DNA from 2 places in the Streptomyces sp. NPDC026500 genome. Region 2 is predicted to be linked to the other one. Evidence: riboswitches for the same ligand, from Rfam matches in the RefSeq annotation. Region 2 holds a riboswitch; the other holds the start of a gene.
The links. Region 2 has a riboswitch for cyclic di-AMP ahead of ACZ4N5_RS29335 (transglycosylase family protein). Riboswitches for the same ligand answer to the same signal wherever they lie in the genome.

Region 1 (7,779 bases), on a different contig from region 2:
CTTCTTGGTGCGGCGGAACTCGCTGCGGCGGCGCACGACGTCGAAGCGGTGGTCGAGGTAGACCTCCAGCAGCTCCTTGAGGCCCAGAGTGAGCGGCTGACCGTCCACCAGTGCCACGTTGTTGATGCCGAAGGACTCCTCCATCGGCGTCAGCTTGTAGAGCTGTTCGAGGACCGCCTCCGGCACGAAGCCGTTCTTGATCTCGATGACCAGACGCAGTCCGTGCGAACGGTCGGTGAGGTCCTTGACGTCGGCGATGCCCTGGAGCTTCTTCGCGCCGACCAGGTCCTTGATCTTGGCGATCACCTTCTCCGGGCCGACGGTGAAGGGCAGTTCGGTGACGACGAGGCCCTTGCGGCGCGCCGTGACGTCCTCGACCGACACCGTGGCACGGATCTTGAAGGTGCCGCGGCCGTTCTCGTACGCGTCCCTGATCCCGGAGAGGCCGACGATCCGGCCGCCGGTGGGCAGGTCGGGGCCCGGGACGTGCTTCATCAGCGTCTCGAGGTCGGCGCCCGGGTACCGGATGAGGTGACGGGCGGCGGCGATGACCTCGCCGAGGTTGTGCGGCGGCATGTTGGTGGCCATGCCGACGGCGATCCCGGAGGAGCCGTTGACCAGGAGGTTCGGGAAGGCGGCCGGGAGAGCCACGGGCTCCCGCTCCTGGCCGTCGTAGTTGGGCGAGAAGTCGACGGTGTCCTCGTCGATCGACTCGGTCATCAACGACGTCGCGTCGGCCATCCGGGCCTCGGTGTAGCGCATCGCGGCCGGCGGGTCGTCGTTGCCGAGCGAACCGAAGTTGCCGTGGCCGTCGACCAGGGGAAGACGCATGGAGAAGGGCTGCGCCAGACGCACCAGGGCGTCGTAGATCGACGCGTCGCCGTGCGGGTGCAGCTTGCCCATGACCTCGCCGACGACGCGGGCACACTTCACATAGCCGCGGTCGGGACGCAGGCCCATCTCGTTCATCTGGTACACGATGCGGCGGTGCACCGGCTTGAGGCCGTCGCGGGCGTCCGGCAGGGCTCGCGAGTAGATGACCGAGTACGCGTATTCGAGGAAGGAGCCCTGCATCTCGTCCACGACGTCGATGTCGAGGATCTTCTCCTCGTACGAGTCGTCGGGCGGCGGGGTCTTCGTGCTGCGGCGGGCCATCGCTGCTGCGGCTCCTTCACAGTCTCTGCCGGGGCATGAACGGGTTCTGACGCGCACCATTGTGGACCGCCCCACTGACAACGCCGACCGCGACCCGTCCGTAGCGCCCCTCCGGCGCGCTCCGCGGGCGTCGCCGCGACCGTTCCCGAGCGGCCCTCGAGCCCAGTACCCGGCGGCCCGCGAACGTATCCGCGGTGGTTCCCGGAGGGTTCCCCGGGGTGTGTCAGGGACACGCGTAAGTCTCGCTCTCGGCGTACGAGGTGCGGGAACTTCGCCAGCCGTCCGCGCGCTTGCATACAGTGGCAGGACCGACAGGAATGACGCAGTTCCGCGATCGAAGGGACGTACATGCCCATGGGTCACACGGCCACAGCTGAGGCAGGCTCCGGCGGCCTGACAGCGACCGAGCACCGCCTGGCCAACGGCCTGCGCGTGGTGCTCTCCGAGGACCATCTGACCCCGGTCGCCGCGGTGTGCCTCTGGTACGACGTCGGCTCGCGCCACGAGGTCAAGGGCCGGACCGGACTCGCCCACCTCTTCGAGCACCTGATGTTCCAGGGCTCCAAGCAGGTCCACGGCAACGGTCACTTCGAACTCGTCCAGGGTGCCGGCGGCTCGCTCAACGGCACGACGAGTTTCGAGCGCACCAACTACTTCGAGACCATGCCCACCCACCAGCTGGAGCTCGCCCTCTGGCTGGAGGCCGACCGCATGGGCTCGCTGCTCGCGGCTCTGGACGACGAGTCCATGGAGAACCAGCGCGACGTCGTCAAGAACGAGCGCCGGCAGCGTTACGACAACGTCCCGTACGGCACCGCGTTCGAGAAGCTCACCGCGTTCTCGTACCCCGAGGGCCACCCGTACCACCACACCCCGATCGGGTCGATGGCCGACCTGGACGCGGCCACCCTGGAGGACGCCCGAGCGTTCTTCCGCACCAACTACGCGCCCAACAACGCGGTCCTGTCGGTCGTCGGCGACATCGACCCGGAGCAGACGCTCGTCTGGGTCGAGAAGTACTTCGGCTCCATCCCCGGGCACGACGGCAAGGCCGCTCCGCGGGACGGCTCGCTGCCCGACATCATCGGCGAGCAGCTGCGCGAGGTCGTCGAGGAGGACGTCCCGGCGCGCGCCCTGATGGCCGCCTACCGGCTCCCGGAGGACGGCACGCGCGCGTGCGACGCGGCCGACCTGGCGCTCACCGTCCTCGGCGGCGGCGAGTCCTCACGGCTGTACAACCGGCTCGTACGCCGTGACCGCACCGCCGTCGCGGCCGGGTTCGGCCTGCTGCGGCTCGCCGGAGCGCCCTCCCTGGGATGGCTGGACGTGAAGACGTCCGGCGACGTCGAGGTCCCGGTGATCGAGGCCGCCGTCGACGAGGAGCTCGCCCGGTTCGCCGAGGAGGGCCCGACAGCCGAGGAAATGGAGCGCGCGCAGGCCCAGTTGGAGCGCGAGTGGCTCGACCGGCTCGGCACCGTCGCTGGCCGCGCCGACGAACTGTGCCGGTACGCCGTCCTGTTCGGCGACCCGCAGCTCGCCCTGACCGCCGTGCAGCGCGTCCTCGACGTCACGGCGGAGGAGGTCCAGGAGGCCGCCAAGGCCCGCCTGCGCCCCGACAACCGCGCGGTGCTCGTCTACGAGCCGACCACCGCCGAAGCCACCGACGCGGCTGACTCCGCCGACGAGACCGACGAGGAGGCGGCGAAGTGACCGAGCTCGCCACCATGGACTTCCACCCGCAGCCCCAGGCCGGCCGGCCCAAGCCGTGGGCGTTTCCCGCCCCCCAGCGCGGCACCCTGGACAACGGTCTGACCGTGCTCCGCTGCCATCGCCCCGGCCAGCAGGTCGTCGCCGTCGAGGTCATCCTCGCCGCGCCGCTGGAGGCCGAGCCCGCGGGCCTGGACGGCATCGCCACGATCATGGCGCGCGCCTTCTCCGAGGGCACCGACAAGCACTCGGCCGAGGACTTCGCCGCCGAACTGGAGCGCTGCGGCGCCACACTCGACGCGCACGCCGACCACCCCGGTGTACGCCTGTCCCTCGAAGTCCCGGTCTCGCGCCTGGCCAAGGCGCTGGGCCTGCTCTCCGACGCGCTGCGGGCCCCCGCGTTCGCGGACAGCGAGGTCGAGCGGCTGGTGCGCAACCGGCTGGACGAGATCCCGCACGAGACGGCCAATCCCGCCCGTCGTGCCGCCAAGGAGCTCTCCAAGGAGCTGTTCCCGGCGAGCGCGCGCATGTCGCGCCCGCGCCAGGGCACCGAGGAGACCGTCCAGAAGATCGACTCCGTGGCCGTACGCGCCTTCTACGACAGGCACGTACGCCCCGCGACGGCCACCGCCGTCGTCGTCGGTGACCTGACCGGTGTCGACCTCGACGAGCTGCTCGGCGACACGCTGGGCTCCTGGACGGGTTCGTCCGCCGAGCCGCGTCCCGTGCCGCCGGTGAGCGCCGACGACACCGGCCGCGTGATCATCGTCGACCGCCCCGGCGCCGTCCAGACGCAGCTGCTCATCGGCCGGGTCGGCGCCGACCGGCACGACCGCGTGTGGCCCGCCCAGGTGCTCGGCACCTACTGCCTCGGCGGCACCCTCACCTCACGTCTCGACCGCGTCCTGCGCGAGGAGAAGGGCTACACCTACGGCGTACGGGCGTTCGGCCAGGTCCTGCGCTCCGCGCCGGACGGCACCGGTGTCGCGATGCTCGCCATCAGCGGCTCGGTGGACACCCCGAACACCGGTCCGGCCCTCGACGACCTGTGGAAGGTGCTGCGCACCCTCGCGGCCGAGGGGCTGACCGACACGGAGCGCGACGTCGCCGTGCAGAACCTGGTGGGTGTCGCGCCCCTCAAGTTCGAGACGGCGGCAGCCGTGGCGAGCACGCTCGCGGACCAGGTCGAGCAGTACCTGCCGGACGACTACCAGGCGACGCTCTATCAGCAACTGGCCGCCACCGGCACGGTGGAGGCCACCGCGGCCGCGGTGAGCGCCTTCCCGATGGACCGTCTGGTGACCGTCCTGGTGGGCGACGCCGCGACGATCGAGGAGCCGGTCAAGGCCCTCGGAATCGGTGAAGTCAGCGTGGTGGCCGCCGAGTAGGGCCCGTGCGACCGAGGAGGGCCCTGGTGACTGAAGAGTCGTCAGGGCTCTCTTTTTCCCGCATGCGGTCCCCAAGATGTCCGTATTCGTGCGGGAGTTGCCCTTCTGCCCTGTGGGATGCGTTACAAAAATCGTGATCCGTTTGTTGTTCGAATGACACCACGTTTAGCGTCGGTCCGGCTGTTCGCCACGCACTGCGCCGCGCCCGCGGCACCGGACAGTCATCGCCGAGTCCCCTATGGCGCGAGTCAGGGGAGCCGGGGACCCACACGTAGTCCCTGGGGTGAATCGGACGCCCTCCCCGGAGGGGGTCCGTAGGAGACCTTCCTGCTCCGAACCCGTCAGCTAACCCGGTAGGCGAGAGGGAAGGAAAGGATCAGCCCCTACATGGCGTTCACCTGTGGCACCGGCAAGCATCGTCGTCCGAGCCGGGTGCACAGCACCACCACGACCGCCGTCGGGGTCGCGGCGCTCACCACCACCGGTGTGATCGGAACCCTGGCCGCCCCCGCGTTCGCGGCGGAAGCCTCCGTCGAGCAGACCGGGCTGACCCAGGCCGTCACCCTCGGCGACTCGGTCGCCGACCAGATCGACGCCCAGGCCTTCGCCCAGCAGCGTGCCGCCGACGAGGCCGCCGCGCGGAAGCAGGCCGAGCAGACCGCGCGCAAGCACGCCGCGGAGCAGGCCGCGAAGTCCCGCGAGGCCAAGGAGCGCGCCGCCCGTGAGGCCGAGCGCAAGCGCCTGAACACGTTCGTCATCCCGATCACCGGTTCGTACATCTCCACCGGCTACCAGGCCAGCAGCAGCCTCTGGTCCTCCGGCAGCCACACCGGCGTCGACTTCCACGCCGCGTACGGCACCTCGGTCCACGCCGTGGGCTCCGGCACCGTCGTCACGGCCGGCTGGGGCGGCGCCTACGGCAATCAAATAGTGATCAAGATGCACGACGGGACGTACACCATGTACGGCCACCTGTCGTCCATCGGTGTGTCCGTGGGGCAGACGGTCACTCCGGGGCAGCAGATCGGCCTCTCCGGGGACACCGGCAACACCACCGGACCGCACCTTCACTTCGAGGCCCGTACGACCGCGGAGTACGGCTCGGACATCGACCCGGTCGCGTACCTGCGCTCGCACGGAGTCAACGTCTGACGACCGCTTCGCGGCTTCTTCACCGCTTTTGATGCCCCGGCTCAACGAGCCGGGGCATCATCGTTTCCGGAGGCCCTCTGTCCAAAAAATATCCATGGATTCAGGCCCGCCATCGGAAATTCAGGCTTCCTGCAATAGAGTCACTGAACAAGCGTCAATCGATGGCGTTTCGCGGGGATTAAAGCGGAGGTCGGTCATGCGTATTCCGGCGCACTCGGTATGCACGGCGATCCGTGACGACATCGTCGCGGGTGTCTACGAGCGCGGCGGCCGGCTCACCGAGGAACTGCTCGCGCGGCGCTACGGCGTCTCGCGCGTCCCCGTGCGCGAGGCTCTGCGCACCCTGGAGGCCGAGGGCTTCGTGGTCACCCGCCGGCACGCGGGCGCGTGCGTCGCGGAACCCAGCGAGCAGGAGGCCGCGGACCTCCTGGAGATGCGCATGCTGCTGGAACCGCTGGGCGCCGCGAGGGCCGCCCAGCGGCGTACGGAGGCCCACCTCAAGGTGCTGCGAGGCCTCGTCAGGCTGGGGCAGGAGCGTTCCAGGAGAGGCCACAGCGAGGATCTGCGCTCTCTGGGCGGCTGGTTCCACGAGACGCTCGCACAGGCGTCCGGCAGCCCCGCGTTGACCTCCACGCTCGCCCAGCTGCGACACAAGATCGCCTGGATGTACTCGGTGGACGCGCCGGCCAACCCCGCGGAGTCCTGGGCGGAGCACGGCGGGATCGTGGACGCGGTAGCCCGCGGCGACAGCGAGCGGGCCCGCGCGATCACGGCCCTGCACACCGAGCGCGCGACGACCGTGCACCGGCTCCGATTTCCCGGCGGCGAGCGGGCGGACCGTGTGAGAAGTTCGCAACATCCCGTAAACATGATGGGCCCGCGTCATTAACACGGGCGCCGTATACAAAGAGGGATATTCGGCAGGGGCTTATTTCTGATGCCCTTTTATTCGCGTCTCCGGAATTGCGGTGCGCGCTATTCCCGTGACCGCGGCGTGAGGGCCGCGCGCGTCGCCGGGGGAATTCCTGCGCGGGGTACGGAAAACGGCTGAGCCGCACCGCCCGGGGGAAGGGGCGGCGCGGCTCAGCCGCGTGTGTCCTGGGTGCCTTGTGGGCTCAGACGGTCTCGGGGAGCTCGTCGAGCCCCTCGGCGACCAGCTTCGCCAGACGGTCGAGAGCGGCGTCCGCGCCCTCGGAGTCCGACGCGAGGACGATCTCCTCGCCGCCCTGGGCTCCCAGGCCGAGGACCGCGAGCATGGAGGCCGCGTTGACGGGGTTGCCGTCGGACTTGGCGATCGTCACGGGGATGCCGGAGGCCGTGGCGGCCCGGACGAAGATGGAGGCGGGGCGGGCGTGGAGGCCCTCGGTCCAGCCGACGTTGACGCGGCGCTCAGCCATGTGATGCTGCCCTTCGGGTTTTCAAGGTTGTCTAGACCAGTGTTCCATATCGTGAGGCATGCCCGGACGGACCCGGGTTCCGCCCGCTGCGGCGCCGGTCCGCGGCCCCGCTCCGGCGTCCGTCACCCTCAGACTGCCTCGCGCCGTTGTCGTACGCGAGCCGTACTCTGGGCCCCATGCAGACCTCGTCGGACCGGCACGAGTACCCAGCTCACTGGGAGGCCGACGTGGTGCTGCGCGACGGCGGCACCGCACGCGTCAGGCCCATCACCGTCGATGACGCCGAGCGCCTGGTCAGCTTCTACGAGCAGGTGTCCGACGAGTCGAAGTACTACCGCTTCTTCGCGCCGTATCCGCGGCTGTCCGCCAAGGACGTCCACCGGTTCACCCACCACGACTTCGTGGACCGCGTGGGCCTCGCGGCCACGGTGGGCGGCGAGTTCATCGCCACGGTGCGCTACGACCGCATCGACGCCGACGGGATGCCCGCGTCCGCGCCCGCCGACGAGGCCGAGGTCGCCTTTCTCGTACAGGACGCCCACCAGGGCCGCGGCGTCGCCTCGGCGCTGCTCGAACACATCGCGGCCGTGGCCCGCGAGCGCGACATCCGCCGCTTCGCCGCCGAGGTGCTGCCCGCCAACAACAAGATGATCAAGGTGTTCACGGACGCCGGATACACCCAGAAGCGCAGCTTCGAGGACGGCGTCGTACGCCTGGAGTTCGACCTCGAACCCACCGACCGGTCGCTCGCCGTGCAGCGCGCGCGGGAGCAGCGCGCCGAGGCCCGCTCCGTGCAGCGGCTGCTCGCCCCCGGCTCGGTCGCCGTCATCGGCGCCGGACGCAGCCCCGGCGGGGTCGGCCGCAGCGTCCTCGACAACCTGCGGGAAGCCGGATTCACCGGGCGTCTGTACGCCGTGAACGCGGCACTCCAGGAGAAGGAACTCGACGGAGTCCCGGCCCACCGCTCCGTCCGCGACATC
Region 2 (7,779 bases):
TCGCCGTCGTGCACCGGACACCGTGCTCCTCGGATCCCGCACGAATGCCGCCCAGGTGCTGCGCGAACACTGCCTCAACTGCCGCCCGAACGCCGTTCCAGGTGCCGCTCGAGTGCAGCCTCCAGCGTCGCTCGAGTGCAGCCTCCAGTGGCGCCCGAGCGCGGTCTCCGGCCCCGCCCGAGAGTCCCGATCGTCGGTCGGCCCGGGAGTGCCCGCCTCCTGCGGTTACGGTCGAGGGGTGACCGAGCACGAAGCCTCCGCCAGCGCCGCCCCCGAACTCTTCACCTGGGAGTTCGCCACCGATCCCTACCCGGCCTATGCCTGGCTCAGGGAGCACGCTCCCGTGCACCGCACGCGACTGCCCAGCGGGGTGGAGGCCTGGCTCGTCACGCGGTACGCCGACGCCAAGCAGACGCTCGCCGACCAGCGGCTGTCCAAGAATCCCGCGCATCACGCCGAGCCCGCGCACGCGAAGGGCAGGACCGGGATTCCCGGGGAGCGCAAGGCCGAGCTGATGACGCATCTGCTGAACATCGATCCGCCGGACCACACCCGGCTGCGGCGGCTCGTCAGCAAGGCGTTCACACCGCGGCGGGTCGCCGAATTCGCCCCGCGGGTGCAGGAGTTGACGGATCAGCTCATCGGCGAGTTCGCGGCCAGGGGCTCGGCGGACCTCATTCACGAGTTCGCCTTCCCGCTCCCCATCTACGCCATCTGCGACCTGCTCGGCGTCCCGCGCGAGGACCAGGACGACTTCCGTGACTGGGCGGGGATGATGATCCGGCACGGCGGCGGGCCGAGGGGCGGGGTCGCCCGGTCCGTCAAGAAGATGCGCGGGTATCTCGCCGAGCTCATCCACCGCAAGCGCGAGGCGCTGACCGCGGAGCCCGCACCCGGCGAGGACCTCATCTCCGGGCTCATCCGCGCCTCCGACCACGGCGAGCACCTCACCGAGAACGAGGCCGCCGCCATGGCCTTCATCCTGCTCTTCGCGGGGTTCGAGACCACGGTCAATCTCATCGGGAACGGGATGCACGCCCTCCTCACCCACCCCGAGCAGCGGGCGCGTCTGCAGGCCTCCCTCGCGGCCGGGGAGAGCGGGCTGCTCGAAACGGGTGTCGAGGAGCTCCTGCGCTACGACGGGCCCGTGGAGCTGGCCACCTGGCGGTTCGCGACCGAGGACGTGCGGATCGGCGGGCAGGACATCGCGGCCGGCGACCCCGTGCTCGTGGTCCTCGCCGCCGCGGACCGCGACCCCGAGCGGTTCGAGCAGCCGGACACGCTCGATCTCGCACGGCGTGACCTTCAGCACTTGGGCTACGGCCACGGCATCCACTACTGCCTGGGCGCTCCGCTCGCCCGACTGGAGGGGCAGACCGCGCTCGGCACGCTCCTCAACCGCCTGCCCGACCTCCAACTCGCAGGAGAATCGGCCGATTTGCGCTGGCGCGGGGGGCTCATTATGCGTGGATTGCGCACGCTTCCTGTGGAGTTCACCCCGGTCAAATAGTCCCTGATCGGTTCATCGGCGACCCTTCGGAACCCCTTTCCGGGAAGTTCTCCCGAATACCGGAAAGGGCACCTTTCCGGCTACCGGAACGTGACGATCCATCAAATCTGTGATCTTCACGTGATCTGTACTGCATCGACTTGTGACAAGTGATCGAGTCCGGCTACGTTCACCCATCAACGCGGCGGCTCCGCTTCTTACTTCGCTGGAGCCGCGGTGGTCCCCCGCTGTCACGCGAAAGGTTTCCGCATGCTCTCCGGGAACGGCCGTCACCGTCGCCCTCGTCAAGCCCCTGCCCTCGTTGTCGCCGCGGGAGTGACCGGATCGGCCATCGTCATCCCGTTGCTCGCCGCGTCGGGTGCGAGCGCGGCCGACGGGACCACCTGGGACCGGGTGGCGCAGTGCGAGAGCGGTGGCGCGTGGAGCGCCGACCAGGGCAACGGGTACTACGGCGGGCTCCAGCTCGACCAGGAGGACTGGGAGGCGTACGGCGGTCTCGAGTACGCCCCGAGCGCCGACCAGGCCAGTCGCTCGCAGCAGATAGCCGTCGCCGAGAAGCTGCTCGACGACCAGGGTCTCGCGGCCTGGCCGACCTGCGGACCGCTCTCCGGTCTCAGCAAGGGCTCGGCCGAGGTCCAGGTCGACACGGGCGTGGCCGACGGTTCGTCGAGTGGCGGGAATGACGCCGGCTCACACGGCTCTTCCGGTTTGTCCACTTCGCCCAGTTCATCTTCTTTGTCGGATCTGATTGGTTCGACCGATTCGGGTGAATCCTCGGGTGCGACCCATGGCGCCGGGAAGCCCGACGCCTCGCCGAGCCCCAGCGCCTCGGCCCGAGCGACCGACAAGGGTGACGAGTCGGGCAAGTCCGGACAGAAGCACGCCTCTTCGAGTGCCTCCGACGCCGCGAGCGCCGGCACCGGGCGGCATCGTGGCGGAGACGCCGCGGAGAGCGCGACCGGCAGCCCTGCCGACAACGCCACGGGGCGGCACGCCTCGAGCGCCCCGAGCGACGCCGTCGACAACCCGTACGTCGTGGACGCCGGCACGAATCTCTGGAACGTCTCCGACGTCCTCGGCCTCGAAGGCGGATCGGGCGACCTGTCCGCCTCGTACGGCGCGGCGGCGACCGACGGTCCCGGCCTCGTCGTCCCCGGTCGGAGCATTGCCGGCACTGCTGAAACGGTGCAGAACTAGCGGGAGTTCACGTCATGGTTCGCTGTGGAATGTCCGGTTTGGTGCGAGTGAGACATGAGTCTCAGAAGCCCTGATCGTCTTTGATATTCCGCCGATCGACTGCTTACGGTCGTGACCGCTCGCCACAGCGGGCCCCGACGGTCACAACGCCGAATCCTGCCAGCGGCCGTACGGGAACAGTCGTCGCGTCATGCGCCGTAGGCAGGAGCGGGGGACCCAAGGTAGGCGCCGCGTCCGGGAGTTGAGAGACACCCGGAAACGGCTTGGGGTTAAGTCGCGTGTCGGACGTCCTGGAGACGGGGTCGACGACACGCGGCCGGGCAACTCAACCGGCCCGAACCCGACAGCTCACCTCGCAGGCGTCGGTGAGGGGATCACTCCATGCTGTTTTCCAGCAAGGGCAAGCACCGCCGCCCGAACAAGGCCACCCGCGTCGCCACGCTCGCCGGTGTCACCGGCGTCGCCATCGCCGCCCCGCTGATGGCTGTCGGCAACGCCTCCGCCGCCACCGCCTCCGAGTGGGACGCCGTCGCCCAGTGCGAGGCCGGCGGCAACTGGTCGATCAACACCGGCAACGGCTACTACGGCGGCCTGCAGTTCTCCGCCTCCACCTGGGCCGCGTACGGCGGCACCGCCTACGCCTCGACCGCCGACCAGGCCTCGAAGTCGCAGCAGATCACCATCGGCGAGAAGGTTCTCGCCGCCCAGGGCAAGGGTGCCTGGCCGACCTGTGGCACCGGCCTGTCGAGCGCCGCGTACAGCGGTGGCGCCTCGGCCCCGTCGACCTCCTCCGGCTCCTCCTCGTCGAGCGGCTCGCAGAGCGCCCCCACCACCCGTACGACGGAGCAGCCCGCCTCCCGTTCCGCGGAGCGCCCCGCCGCCCAGAAGACCGTCACCACCCCGACCGGCAAGAAGGTCAAGAAGGGTGACGGCGAGTACAAGGTCGTCAAGGGTGACACCCTCAGCTCGATCGCTGAGAAGAAGCACGTCAAGGGCGGCTGGCAGAAGCTGTTCAAGCTGAACAAGGACATCGTCGCCGACGCCGACTTCATCTACCCGGGCCAGCAGCTGCACCTCCGCTGAGCGCGGCCGCACGCCGGCCCGACGGGGTCGCCTTCGGCGGAGGGTGACCGTGGTCCCGGCCGTGCGCAGCATCGCCCCAGCTGAATGACAGCTCCCTCATCGGCCGGGCCTCCACCTCGGAGGCCTGGTGAGGGCCCCGTCCCCACGGGCTCCCCGCTCCGGTGCGTGTTCCCCCGCACGCGCCGGAGCGGGGTTTTTCATTTCTTTTTTTGTTCCGTTCAGGAACAATATGTACTCTCACTTCTGCTCAAGGGGTGGTCGATCGGCTGGCCGATCCCCCTGGGCCGGATAGGCTCATCCCGCAGGGCTGCCAAGCCCCGCATACCCGCGTCACATCCCAGAAGGAGATGCTCGTGCCGTCCATCGACGTCGTCGTAGCCCGGGAAATCCTGGACTCCCGAGGCAACCCCACGGTCGAGGTCGAGGTCGGCCTCGACGACGGCAGCACGGGTCGTGCCGCCGTTCCGTCCGGCGCCTCCACCGGAGCGTTCGAGGCCATCGAGCTTCGTGACGGCGACCCCAACCGCTACCAGGGCAAGGGCGTCGAGAAGGCCGTCCTCGCCGTCATCGAGCAGATCGGCCCGGAGCTCGTCGGTTACGACGCCACCGAGCAGCGCCTGATCGACCAGGCGATGTTCGACCTGGACGCCACCGACAACAAGGGCTCGCTCGGCGCCAACGCCATCCTCGGCGTCTCGCTCGCCGTCGCGCACGCCGCTTCCGAGGCGTCCGACCTGCCGCTCTTCCGCTACCTGGGCGGCCCGAACGCGCACCTGCTGCCCGTTCCGATGATGAACATCCTGAACGGCGGGTCGCACGCCGACTCGAACGTGGACATCCAGGAGTTCATGATCGCCCCCATCGGCGCGGAGTCCTTCTCCGAGGCCCTGCGCTGGGGCACCGAGGTCTACCACACCCTCAAGTCCGTCCTGAAGTCCAAGGGCCTGTCCACCGGCCTCGGCGACGAGGGCGGCTTCGCCCCGAACCTGGACTCCAACCGCGCCGCGCTCGACCTCATCCTCGAAGCCATCAAGCAGGCCGGTTACGTCCCCGGCGAGCAGGTCGCGCTCGCCCTCGACGTCGCCGCGTCCGAGTTCTACAAGGACGGCAAGTACGAGTTCGAGGGCAAGTCCCGCTCGGCCGCCGAGATGACCGAGTACTACGAGGAGCTCGTGGCGGCCTACCCGCTCGTCTCCATCGAGGACCCGCTCTTCGAGGACGACTGGGCCGGCTGGAAGGTCCTCACCGACCGCCTCGGCGACAAGGTCCAGATCGTCGGCGACGACCTGTTCGTCACCAATCCGGAGCGCCTGGCCCGCGGCATCGAGGAGGGCACCGCCAACGCCCTGCTGGTCAAGGTCAACCAGATCGGTTCGCTGACCGAGACCCTGGACGCCGTCGAGATGGCCCAGCGCAGCGGCTACAAGTGCATGATGTCCCACCGCTCCGGCGAGACCGAGGACGTCACCATCGCCGACCTGGCCGTCGCCACCAACTGCGGCCAGATCAAGACCGGCGCCCCGGCCCGCTCCGAGCGCGTCGCCAAGTACAACCAGCTGCTGCGCATCGAGGAGATCCTCGACGACGCCGCGGTGTACGCCGGCCGCTCGGCGTTCCCCCGCTTCAAGGACTGACCCCGCAAGGCTCAGGAAGCGTCGTCCGTACGTCCCCGCACCCGGTCCCGTACCGTGTGCGGGGACGTACGCGCGTGACGGGCCCCATCGACGGGCCGGCAACTGGGGAGGCGGGACTCATGGCCGTGAAGGACCGGGACCGGTTCTCCACCTCGACCAGGCTGAAGCTGCTCGGCGAGCAGACGGCGGCCCGGGTCTACCGCTCCCAGACCAAACGGCAGGCGCGCCGCTCCCGGCTGACCGGCCGGGCCGCGCTGCTCGCCCTGGTCCTGTGCTCCCTGATCGTCGCCCTCGCGTACCCGATGCGGCAGTACGTCTCCCAGCGCGCCCAGGTCGCCGACCTGGAGCGGCAGCGGGAGCAGGCCCGGCAACGGGTCGAGCAGCTGCGCGACCTCAAGGCGCGCTGGCAGGACGACGCGTACGCGAAGCAGCAGATCCGGCAGCGACTGCACTATGTGATGCCGGGCGAGACCGGCTACGTCGTGATCGACCCGGACGCGGCGAAGCAGGCCCGCGCCGAACAGGGCACCGCCGACCGCCCCTGGTACACCAATGTCTGGGACGGCGTGGACAAGTCCGACGCCGCCGACCAGTGACGACCCATGAACTGACCAGAAAGACACGTGACTCACGGCATGGAAACGCCACCCCCCACCACCCCGCGCACCGAGCCCACCGACGCCGACGTCGAGGCCTTCAAGCAGCAGCTCGGCCGGCCGCCGCGCGGGCTGCGCGCGATCGTGCACCGCTGCCCCTGCGGTCAGCCGGACGTGGTGGAGACGGCGCCCCGCCTCCCCGACGGGACGCCGTTCCCGACCACGTACTACCTGACGTGCCCGCGGGCCGCGTCCGCGATCGGGACGCTGGAGGCCAACGGGGTCATGAAGGAGATGACCGACCGGCTGGCCACCGACCCCGAACTGGCCGCGGCCTACCGCGCCGCGCACGAGGACTACATCGCGCGCCGTGACGCCATCGAGGTCCTGGCGGGCTTCCCGAGCGCGGGCGGCATGCCGGACCGGGTGAAGTGCCTGCACGTCCTGGTCGCCCACTCGCTGGCCGCCGGACCGGGCGTCAACCCGCTCGGCGACGAGGCCATCGCGATGCTGCCCCAGTGGTGGCGCAAGGGCGCCTGCGTGACGCTCCCCGCGGAGGACGGCTCCACGGGGCCCGCCAAGGACGCCGGTGACACGGCCGACGAGGGTGACTCCGCGCAGGACGCCGCGCCCGGAGAGGGCCAGTGACCCGGGTCGCGGCCGTCGACTGCGGTACGAACTCCATCCGGCTCCTGGTGGCCGACGCCGACCCGCGGACGGGCGAACTCGCCGACCTGGACCGGCGGATGACCATCGTCCGGCTGGGCCAGGGCGTCGACCGCACCGGCCGGCTCGCCCCCGAGGCGCTGGAGCGGACCTTCGCCGCCTGCCACGAGTACGCGGCGGCCATAAAGGAGCACGGTGCCGAGCGGCTCCGCTTCGTCGCCACCTCGGCCTCCCGGGACGCCGAGAACCGGGACGAGTTCGTGCGCGGGGTGCTGGACATCCTCGGCGTCGAGCCGGAGGTCATCACCGGGGACCAGGAGGCGGAGTTCTCCTTCACCGGCGCGACCAAGGAACTGGCCGGGCGCGACGACCTCGCCACGCCCTACCTGGTCGTGGACATCGGCGGCGGCTCGACCGAGTTCGTCGTCGGCGCCGACCACGTGCGCGCGGCACGCTCCGTGGACATCGGCTGCGTGCGGATGACGGAACGTCACCTCGTGCACGACGGTGCCGTGACCGACCCGCCCACCGCCGAGCAGGTCGCGGCCATGCGTGCCGACATCGAGGCCGCCCTCGACCTCGCCGAGGAGACGGTCCCGCTGCGCGAGGCGCGCACCCTGGTGGGGCTGGCCGGCTCGGTCACCACGGTCGCCGCGATCGCGCTGGAACTCGACGAGTACGACTCCGCGAGGATCCACCACTCGCGGATCTCCCTCGCCCGCGTCCGCGAGATCACGGAGTGGCTGCTGCGCTCAACGCACGCCGAGCGCGCGGCGATCCCCTCGATGCACCCGGGCAGGGTGGACGTCATCGGGGCGGGCGCCCTCGTCCTGCTCTCGATCATGGAGCGGACCGGGGCGGCGGAGGTCGTGGTCAGCGAGCACGACATCCTCGACGGCATCGCCTTCAAGGTGGCGGAAGACGCCGAAGCGGGCGGGCGGGACGACTGACGTGCGGTGACGCGTCGAGACGCGTCGAGAGCGGACGTGGGGCGGCCCCGGTACCTCTTCCCGAGGGACCGGGGCCGTCGTCGTTGCACGGGCCGAACGGAGCCCTGGACACGATGTCCGGAGGTGTCGCGAGGGCGTGGTTC

Region 1: it holds a riboswitch for cyclic di-AMP, as region 2 does, so the genes downstream of both, ACZ4N5_RS14040 (M23 family metallopeptidase) here and ACZ4N5_RS29335 (transglycosylase family protein) in region 2, are expected to answer to the same signal.

What each region holds. Positions count from the first base shown of each region.
Region 1 covers NZ_JBVHQB010000006.1:252,803-260,581, reverse strand. The annotation lists gene ACZ4N5_RS14055 (DNA gyrase/topoisomerase IV subunit A) at 1-1,155, opposite strand, end outside; gene ACZ4N5_RS14050 (M16 family metallopeptidase) at 1,510-2,865, shown strand; gene ACZ4N5_RS14045 (M16 family metallopeptidase) at 2,862-4,250, shown strand; cyclic di-AMP (ydaO/yuaA leader) riboswitch at 4,466-4,625, shown strand; gene ACZ4N5_RS14040 (M23 family metallopeptidase) at 4,638-5,402, shown strand; gene ACZ4N5_RS14035 (GntR family transcriptional regulator) at 5,599-6,291, shown strand; gene ACZ4N5_RS14030 (HPr family phosphocarrier protein) at 6,518-6,799, opposite strand; gene ACZ4N5_RS14025 (bifunctional acetate--CoA ligase family protein/GNAT family N-acetyltransferase) at 6,976-7,779, shown strand, end outside.
Region 2 covers NZ_JBVHQB010000018.1:101,147-108,925, reverse strand. The annotation lists gene ACZ4N5_RS29345 (cytochrome P450 family protein) at 209-1,510, shown strand; gene ACZ4N5_RS29340 (transglycosylase family protein) at 1,826-2,707, shown strand; cyclic di-AMP (ydaO/yuaA leader) riboswitch at 2,891-3,084, shown strand; gene ACZ4N5_RS29335 (transglycosylase family protein) at 3,089-3,790, shown strand; gene eno (phosphopyruvate hydratase) at 4,138-5,424, shown strand; gene ACZ4N5_RS29325 (FtsB family cell division protein) at 5,544-6,020, shown strand; gene ACZ4N5_RS29320 (DUF501 domain-containing protein) at 6,060-6,668, shown strand; gene ACZ4N5_RS29315 (Ppx/GppA phosphatase family protein) at 6,665-7,636, shown strand.